2 regions of the Tsukamurella sp. NPDC003166 genome follow, and region 1 is predicted to be linked to the other one. Evidence: riboswitches for the same ligand, from Rfam matches in the RefSeq annotation. Region 1 holds a riboswitch; the other holds the start of a gene.

Region 1 (4,515 bases):
AGGATCTGCACGAAGACGGCGACGCCCTCCTCATCGGCCATGACCTGTTCGGCCTGCGCGATGCCGAGCACCACGGCGCCGGGGCCGCCGAGCCAATCGAGGTCACCGATGCTGTCCGCGAGCGCGTCCCAGTTGCCGCCGAAGTCGAGCGGGAACTGCAGGACGGCCGAGACCTCGTTGAGCAGGGCGGCCTTGGTGCGCATCCGGCTGCCGCGGGCCACGAGCACGCGGGGACGGTCGCGACGCTTGAGGGAGTCCAGATCGGTGCCGGTCAGGGCGGCGCCGGAGCCGGACTGGAGGAATTGGGGAAGGGTGCTCATCGGATCCTCGTGAAGGTCTCGTAGTGGTCCAGGGTGTACCAGGCGCCGCCGTCGGCACCCGTGATGATCCGCTCCGCATCGCGCCCACGGCCGGACTTCTTGATGTTGACGTCCCACTCGGTGTACGTGGCGGTCTTGCCCTTCGAATCGGTCTTGGGCAGCCGGTTCTCGAAGTTGCCGAAGTTACGGCCGCCCTGCGTACCCGACCCGTCGTTCGGGGGCCATGTGCCCGCGTCGATCCGGGCGAGTGTCGCGAGCACTCGCTGCGGGACCGCCGAGTTCGACGGTGCCCCGGCCGACGAGCGCGCCGGGCCGGGCTTGGCCGTCACCGTCGGCCCCTTCACCACGGACGAGGACGCGACCGGTGCCGCGGTGGCCCCGGGCTGTGCCGACGACTTGCCGCAGGCGACGAGACCGACGAGGGCGAGTACCACTATCGCGCAGAGGGCCAGGATCCTTCGCATACCCCAAGACCCTACCGACGAGCACCGACAGGTTCCGCGCTCCGTCGTGCTACCAGCACCCCGATGGCGAACACCAGCAGGCCGGCGACCGCGAGCCCACTGCCGACCAGGGCGGGCGCGGTGTACGCGCCGCCGGCGGCGATGACCGCTCCGCCGAGCAGCGCGCCCAGCGCGTTCGCGATGTTGAGCGCGGAGTGGTTGAGCGTCGCGGCGAGGGTCTGCGCCTCGCCCGCGACGTCCATCAGCCGGGTCTGCAGGGCGGGCACCAGCGCCGAGGCGGTGAGACCGATGAGGAAGAACAGGGCCACGGGGGCGACGGGCTGCGGCGCGAACACGGAGAACAACGCCTGCAGCACGACCAGCGCGACGAGCGCGACGGCGATCGACCCGATCACCGAGCGGTCCGCGGCGCGACCGCCGACGGCGTTGCCGATCACCATGCCCACGCCGTAGACGGCCAGTACGATCGGCACCGAGCCCGCGCTCAGCCCGGACACCGAGGTGAGCGTGGTGGAGATGTAGGTGTACACCGCGAACATCCCGCCGAACCCGACGATGCCCGTGAGCAGCGCGAACCAGACCTGCGGCCGGGCGAGCGCTCCGAGCTCGGTGAGCGGGTTGGTCACCGGAATGCTGACCGCGGGCAGGAAGGCCAGCAGCGCGGCGACCGTGACGGCGCCGATGACCACGACGACGCCCATCGCGTACCGCCAGGTGAACGCGTTGCCCAGCCAGGTCACGAGCGGCACCCCGATCACGTTGGCCACCGACAGGCCCATGAGCACCTGCCCCACCGCGCGGCCCCGCCCCTCCGGCCCGGCCAGGTGCGCCGCCACCAGCGCTGCGACGCCGAAGAAGGCGCCGTGCGGCAACCCGGCGACGAACCGGGCCGCCATGAGCGTGCCGTAGGTGGGGGCGAAGACCGACAGCGCGTTGCCCACGGTGAACGCGACCATCAGCCCGATCAGCAGCAGCCGGCGCGGCACCCGGGCGAACGCGGCCGCGATGAGCGGCGCCCCCACGACGACGCCCAGCGCGTAGGCGGAGATCACGTGCCCGGCGACGGGCTCGCTGACCTCGAGGTCCTGCGCGATACCGGGCAGCAGGCCCATGGCTGCGAACTCGGTGGTGCCGATACCGAAACCGCCGAGCGCCATCGCGCCGACCGCGAGCCTGGTCCGGGTAGAGGAATCCACGTGGCCGTGCAACGCCCAGGCCTGTTCCCTCCTTCCCGCAGCCCCTGTGACCTCGTTCACGGGGAATCGGTCGGTTATGATGCAGACGAGGTCATGAGTGTCAGCGCACAGCCCCGGCTTGCTGACCGGCAACCCTCCGCCGCGGTGGGGTGCCCCGGGTGATGACCTGGTTTCCCGGTGATCCCTGCCGGGCGGCAAGCGCGAGGAGAGGTTCGGTGACCATCAGCATCCGCACAGGTCGATCCATCGACAGGTCCCCGGGCGACTGGGCCCGGGTTCCGGACGGTGCGATGCAGTCCCTGTCACTCGGCCCCCTGGTGCTCGAATCAGGTGTCGTCCTCGAGGACGTCACGATGGCCTTCCAGCGCTGGGGCCGCCCGAACGCCGACCGCAGCAACGTCCTGCTGGCCCTGCACGCCCTCACGGGCGACTCGCACGTCACCGGCCCGCCCGACGCCGATCACCGCTCAGCCGGCTGGTGGGACGGCCTGATCGGCCCCGGAGCGGCGGTGGATACGGACGAGTGGTGTGTCGTCTCCGCGAACGTCCTGGGCGGGTGCTCGGGTTCGACGGGGCCGGCGTCGCTCGCCCCCGACGGTCGGCCCTACGGTTCCCGCTTCCCCGTCATCACGGTGCGCGACCAGGTGGAGGCCGAGGCCGCGCTGCTGCGAGCGCTCGACGTGCACGACATCGCGTCGGTCGTCGGCGGCTCCATGGGCGGCGCGCGGGCCCTCGAATGGGCCCTGATGTACGGCGAGTTCCTGCGCTCGGCGCTGATCCTCGCCGTGGGCGCCCGCGCGACGGCCGATCAGATCGGCACCCAGACCACGCAGATCGCTGCGATCACGGCGGATCCGCACTGGCACGGCGGCGATTACCACGACGCCGACGGTGCGCCGACCGCCGGCCTGGGTGTCGCCCGCCGGATCGCGCACTTGACCTACCGCACCGAGATCGAACTCGACAGCCGGTTCCGCAACGACGCGCAGGGCGATGAGGAGCCGCTCGCGGGCGGCCGCTACGCCGTCACCTCCTATCTCGACCATCAGGCCGAGAAGCTGGTCAACCGGTTCGACGCCGGCAGCTACGTGGTGCTCACCGAGGTGCTCAACCACCACGACGTGGGCCGCGGTCGCGGCGGCGTCGAGGCCGCGCTGCGCGGCTGCCCGGTCCCCGTGGTCGTCGGCGGAATCGATTCCGACCGTCTGTATCCACTGCGCCTGCAACAGGAGATCGCCGACCTGTTGCCGGGCTGCGAGGGCCTCGTCGTCGTGCACTCACGCGACGGCCACGACGGCTTCCTCACCGAGATGAACGCCGTCGCGGAGCTGCTGTCGCGCACCCTGGACATCGCGCGCCGCTGACGGAACGCCGCCGAGGGCCTACGGGGCCGGGCTGGTCACCGTCGGCGCGCCCTCGGAGGACGACGGTGCCACCGGCACCATCCGCGGCTCGATCGCCCCGAGGACACGCCGAGACGGATCGGGCGACGCATCCGAGGGCGCGGCACCGTCGGGACGCGCAGTGCCTCCCCCGACGCGCGCACGGGGAGCGCTCAGCCCGTTGCCGGGGAGGAACTCGGAGGACGGCAGAGCCGACCCGGGCGGCGGATTCTGGCCGGAGCCCTCGGCGGGCGGCATGATCGTCGGCGACGGCGTTCCGGACGGCGTGCCCGTCGGGAGGGACGGCAGGATCGTCGTCGGAAGCGTCCGGGTCGGCGTACTCGGTACGGTCGGCGTCGGTGTCGGCCACGGGGCCCGCGTGGTGGACGGGTGGACGGGCGCTGGCGCGAAGGTGGTCATCGTCGGGGTCACCTCGTCCCGGCCGGTGTCCCGGGGAGCCGAGGTGGGTACGAGCGTGTCCACGGGCGGCAGGGTCGAGGCGACGGCGGACGTCGGCGGTGGCCCCACCTCCGAGGTGGGCGCCGTCTCTGCGGACGAGCGCACCTCCGTCGAGGTCGGAACGACCTGATCGGTGGTCTGACCCGCCGGACCGATGATGCCGGTCACGTAGCCGGTGGCGAGGATCGCGCCGGTCAGCGCGGCGAGAACCAGCAGGGGCAGCACGGCGGCGGTCAGGCGGACGCTGTGCCCGCCGATTCCACCGAGGCCGCTGCTCACCAGGGACGACGGCGCCGTTCCCGCGGACCAGCGGTCCGCCGCGAGCAGCGCCGCGCCGGTGGGGGCGATCGCCTCGGGCTCCTCGACGGACAGCGGCTCCGCGCCGGCGGCCCGGGCGATGTCGGCGACGGCCTCGCGCACGCCGGCGTTCTGCGCGCCGCTGCCCACCAGGACCACCGCTTCCGGGCTCGTCTCGGCTCGACCGATCGTGGAGTGCAGGAATTCGGCCACCCCGTGCGCCGCGCCGACTCCCGCGTCCGGCCCGTCGACGACGACGCCGCGCGCCCGGCGCTCGGCGGTGACGGCTCCGCCGCGCACGGTGTAGATCCGCAGGCCACCCGCTCCCAGATTCGCGATCATCACACTCGGATAGCGAGCGATCAGGCCGCGCTCGTCGAGCGCGCGGAGGACCGCG
Region 2 (4,515 bases), on a different contig from region 1:
GACGATCCCCTCGATCCGGTCCGCTCGTTCCTCGTCCGTCATCACGCCTCCGCAGGTCCCATCCGATCACGTCACCGTGTTCGGGCATGCAAAACTACGTGCAGCCTACAATTATTAGGAGTGCGAGTCGACTCGGACGAAGCGGCCTAACCACCCGATGTCGTGACGATCCTGGCACCGGTGAGCGCCACCAGCGCCGCGAAATCCGTGCGGAAGATCGTATCGTGCGTCCCCGCGGCGGCGTACAGGTCCGGGAAGTCGCGCAGCGACTCGTCGATCACGGTCACCAGGGGCGCCGGGTGTCCCACGGGCGAGACGCCGCCGATCACCTGCCCCGTGGCCGCGGCCACGTCGTCCGGCTTCGCACGGGAGATGCGGCCCACACCGAGCCGCGCCGCCAGCCCTACGGTGTCCACGCGGTGCCGACCGCTCGACAGCACGAGCAGCGGCGCACCGTCGGCGAGGAAGATCAGGCTGTTCGCGATGGCTCCCACCTCGCAGCCCAGGGCGGCAGCGGCGTCGGCAGCCGTCTTCGCGCCGTCGGGCACGTGCCGGACGGTGTCGGGGTGGCCCGCCGCGGCCAGGGCCGCGCGGACGTTCTCGGTACGGGCGGAGTACTGCTCGGTCACGCCGATCAGTATGCCGCGCGCCGCCCGGACCGCGCCTATGCGGCGAGGAGGGTGGCGATGAGGTCCTTGGTGCGGGAGCCGCCCACGGGTCGCAGGACCACGGCATCCGCCACCTCGGCCGCGTACACGTCCTCGATCAGGGACCTCAGACCCGACGGGGTGCCGATGTACGTGATGCCCTGCGGCGCGGCGCCGTCCGGGGCGTAGCTGGCGCGGGCGTCCGCGGCCCGTTCGTCGATGACGACGTCCACTTCGAGCGCCACCGCGCCGGGCTCCCGCCCCGCGCGCTCGTCCTCGGCGCGCAGGTAGCCGCGCTGACGCTGCGCGAGCCGCAGATCCGCGGCGCGGACCCGGGTCAGTGCCGCGGAGCCGGGCTCACCGTCGACGGTGACCAGCAGTGCGGGGCGGGAGACGGTCATGGTTCCTCCAGGGTTCACTTCGTCCGTGCGGACAGGTCTTCGAGGGCGCCCGCCAGGCGGCGCACGTCGTTCTCACCGGTGCCGAGGCCGATGCTCGCGCGGACGGCACCGTCGGAGCATCCCAACCGATCAACAACGGGGTGGGCGCAGAACTTCCCGTCCCGCACGCCGATCCCGTACTCGTCGGACAGGAACTCGGCGACCTCGCGGGGCGTGTGGCCGGCCACGGTGAAGGCGACGATGCCGACCCGCTCAGTGGAATCGGCCCAGATCTTCAGCGTGCGGACCCCGTCGATGCCCTCGAGCGAACGCAGCAGCAGGTCGGTGAGGAAGCGCTCGTGCCGGGTGATCGCGTCCTCGCCGAGGCGCTCGATGGCCTCGCAGGCGGCGGCGATGGCGACCGCGCCCAGGACGTTGGGCGAGCCGGCCTCGTGCCGCGCGGGGCCGGTGTGCCAGGCGACTTCGACGGACTTCGAGACGGGCGTGCCGATCACCTCGTAGCTGGCGCCACCGCCGCAGCGGACGGGCTCGGCCTCGTCGAACCAGTCGGCGCGACCGACGAGCACACCGGAGCCGAAGGGTGCGTACAGCTTGTGCCCGGAGAAGGCGAGGTAATCGACACCGCTCTCGCGCAAGGAGATCCGACGGTGCGGAACCAGCTGGGCACCGTCGACGGCGATCCGTGCGCCGTGCCGATGGGCGAGCGCGGCGAGCCGGCGGACGGGCAGCACCTCGCCGGTGACGTTGGACGCGCCGGTCACGCTGACCAGGGCGGCGGGGCGGCTGCGCAGCTCCTTCTCGAGCACCTCGAGGGTGCCCTCGATCGACAGCGGCGCCGAGACCACTCGCGCGCCGATCCGCTTCCACGGCAGCAGGTTCGCGTGGTGCTCGCAATCGAGGACCACGACCTCGCCGGGGACGCAGCCCGCCAGCAGGTTGATCGAGTCGGTGGTGTTACCGGTGAAGATGACGTGGTCATCGGCGCGGGCGCCCACGAACTCGGCGACGATCTCCCGGGCCCACTCGTAGCGGGACGTCGATCGCTGCGAGAGGTAGCCGGCGCCGCGGTGCACGCTCGCGTACTCGCCCAGCGCCTCCTGGACCGCCTGCCGCACCTCGACCAGGGCCGGGGCGCTCGCGGCGTAGTCGAAGTTGGCGTAGCGGACGGTCGCACCGTCGCTGACCGGGACGTACTCGTCCGCGCCGGTCACCCGCGCCAGCGGACCCAGCGGCAGCGGCGTGCTGCGGGCGGCGGCGAGAGGCGACGTGACGGTCGGGGTGAGGCAGACGGCGCGCTCGGTGGTGGCGATGCTCATGAGAGATGTCCTTCGGTATGAGGACGCACGGCACCCGTTTCCGACGTGCCGCGAATCCGCGCTTGCCGCACTCGTTCGGTGCGGCCAGGTCGTCACCCGGAGCACCCCACCGCGGAGGAGGGTTGCCGACCAGCGAGCCGGGGCTTGTCGCTGGCACTCATGACCTGCGTCGAGAATGCCCTGTCGCGCGGCCCGTCGTCAAGGTTCGAATCACGGCGACGCCAAACCTCCGGGAGTAGATTCGCGGGCATGAGCGAGTGGACGTACCTGATGGACATGGACGGGGTGCTGGTCCACGAGGAGCACCTGATTCCCGGCGCCGACGCCTTCATCGCGGAGCTGACGGCCGCCGGGACGCCGTTCATGGTGCTCACCAACAACTCGACGCGCACCCCGCGCGACCTGCGCGCCCGCCTGGTCGCCACCGGCCTCGACATCCCCGAGTCGCGGATCTGGACCTCCGCGCTCGCCACCGCGAAGTTCCTCCAGGACCAGCGGCCCAACGGCACCGCCTACGTCGTCGGCGAGTCGGGCCTGACGACGGCGCTGCACGACGCCGGCTACGTGCTCACCGACAACGATCCCGACTACGTGGTGCTCGGCGAGACCCGGACCTACTCCTTCGAGGCGATCACCACGGCGATCCGCCTGATCGACCGTGGCTCGCGCTTCATCGCGACGAACCCGGACCCGACGGGACCGTCGCGCGACGGACTACTGCCGGCGACCGGTGCCGTGGCCGCTCTGATCCGCGAGGCCACGGGCCGCTCCCCCTACTACGTGGGCAAGCCGAACTCGCTGATGATGCGGTCGGCGTTGCGGGCACTCGGGGCGCACTCCGCGGACACGCTGATGATCGGCGATCGGATGGACACCGACATCGTCTGCGGCCTGGAGGCGGGGCTGCGCACCATCCTCGTGCTCACCGGCATCTCCACCCGCGAGTCGGTGACCGCCTACCCGTACCGCCCCACCCGCACCATCGATTCCGTCGCCGACCTCGTCGGTCACACGGAGGACCCGTTCCCCGGCTGAGAGCACCCAGCCGGGGAACGAGTCACTGCCCCTTGACGTTGACGATCTGGCGCAGGACGGCGCGGACCGTGACCAACTGCTCCGCGTCGGCCATCACCCGGTCGATCGGCTTGTATGCCTGCGGGATCTCGTCGATGAAGTCGGGGCTGTCGCGGAACTCGATGCCCACCATGGCCTCCCGCAGCTGCTCGTGCGTGAAGGCCCTACGCGCCGCGGACCGGGAGTACTCCCTGCCCGCTCCGTGCGGCGAGCTGTTCAGCGACGGGGCGTAGCCCTTGCCCTCGACGATGTACGACGCGGTGCCCATCGAGCCCGGGATCAGGCCGAGCTTGCCCTCGGTGGCCTCGATCGCACCCTTCCTCGACACCCACACCTCCTTGCCGAAGTGCTTCTCACGCTTGGTGAAGTTGTGGTGGCAGTTGATCCGCTCGGCCTCCACGACGGGCGTGCCCACCCACTCGCCGAGCTGCCGGATCACCCGGTCCATCATCTCCTCACGGTTGAGCAGCGCGAAGTGCTGCGCCCACGTCAGCTCGGCGATGTACCGGCGGAACTCCGGCGTGCCCTCCACGAGGTACGCGAGGTCCGGGTCCGGCAGCGGGATCCACCACTGCTTGCACAGCCGGGTCGCCACGGCGATGTGGTGCTGGGCGATCTTGTTGCCCACGCCGCGGGAGCCGGAGTGCAGGAACGCCCAGACGGTGTCGTCCTCATCGAGGCTGATCTCGATGAAGTGATTCCCGCCGCCGAGGGTGCCCAGCTGGAGCTTCCAGTTCCCAGCGTACTGGGACGGGTTGAAGTCCGCCCGCTCGGCGAGCGTCTCCAGCTCCGCGATCCTGGGCTCCGCCGTGGCCACGACCTTCTTGTTGTAGCGGCCGGGCGAGAGCGGAACCGCCCGCTCGATGGCCTCGCGGACCGTCGCGCGGTCATCGGGCAGGTCGGCCAGCGTGAACTGGGTGCGGACCGCGATCATGCCGCAGCCGATGTCGACGCCGACCGCCGCGGGGATCACGGCGCCGAGACTCGGGATGACCGAGCCGACGGTGGCGCCCTTGCCCAGGTGGGCGTCGGGCATCAACGCGATGTGCGGGTAGATGAACGGCAGCTTCGCCGTGG

Evidence for each region. A riboswitch is a leader RNA that binds a small molecule or an ion and turns the genes downstream of it on or off. The one in region 1 is predicted to bind S-adenosylmethionine.
Region 2: it holds a riboswitch for S-adenosylmethionine, as region 1 does, so the genes downstream of both, ABZX10_RS20570 (aminotransferase class V-fold PLP-dependent enzyme) here and ABZX10_RS15485 (homoserine O-acetyltransferase) in region 1, are expected to answer to the same signal.

What each region holds. Positions count from the first base shown of each region.
Region 1 is NZ_JBEXNL010000013.1:85,401-89,915, reverse strand. It holds gene ABZX10_RS15500 (barstar family protein) at 1-320, opposite strand, end outside; gene ABZX10_RS15495 (ribonuclease domain-containing protein) at 317-784, opposite strand; gene ABZX10_RS15490 (MFS transporter) at 796-1,980, opposite strand; SAM riboswitch class IV at 2,070-2,187, shown strand; gene ABZX10_RS15485 (homoserine O-acetyltransferase) at 2,196-3,344, shown strand; gene ABZX10_RS15480 (hypothetical protein) at 3,363-4,515, opposite strand, start outside.
Region 2 is NZ_JBEXNL010000023.1:70,979-75,493, forward strand. It holds gene ABZX10_RS20555 (MarR family transcriptional regulator) at 1-42, opposite strand, end outside; gene ABZX10_RS20560 (YbaK/EbsC family protein) at 147-629, opposite strand; gene ABZX10_RS20565 (hypothetical protein) at 665-1,048, opposite strand; gene ABZX10_RS20570 (aminotransferase class V-fold PLP-dependent enzyme) at 1,063-2,364, opposite strand; SAM riboswitch class IV at 2,418-2,529, opposite strand; gene ABZX10_RS20575 (HAD-IIA family hydrolase) at 2,614-3,399, shown strand; gene ABZX10_RS20580 (RtcB family protein) at 3,422-4,515, opposite strand, start outside.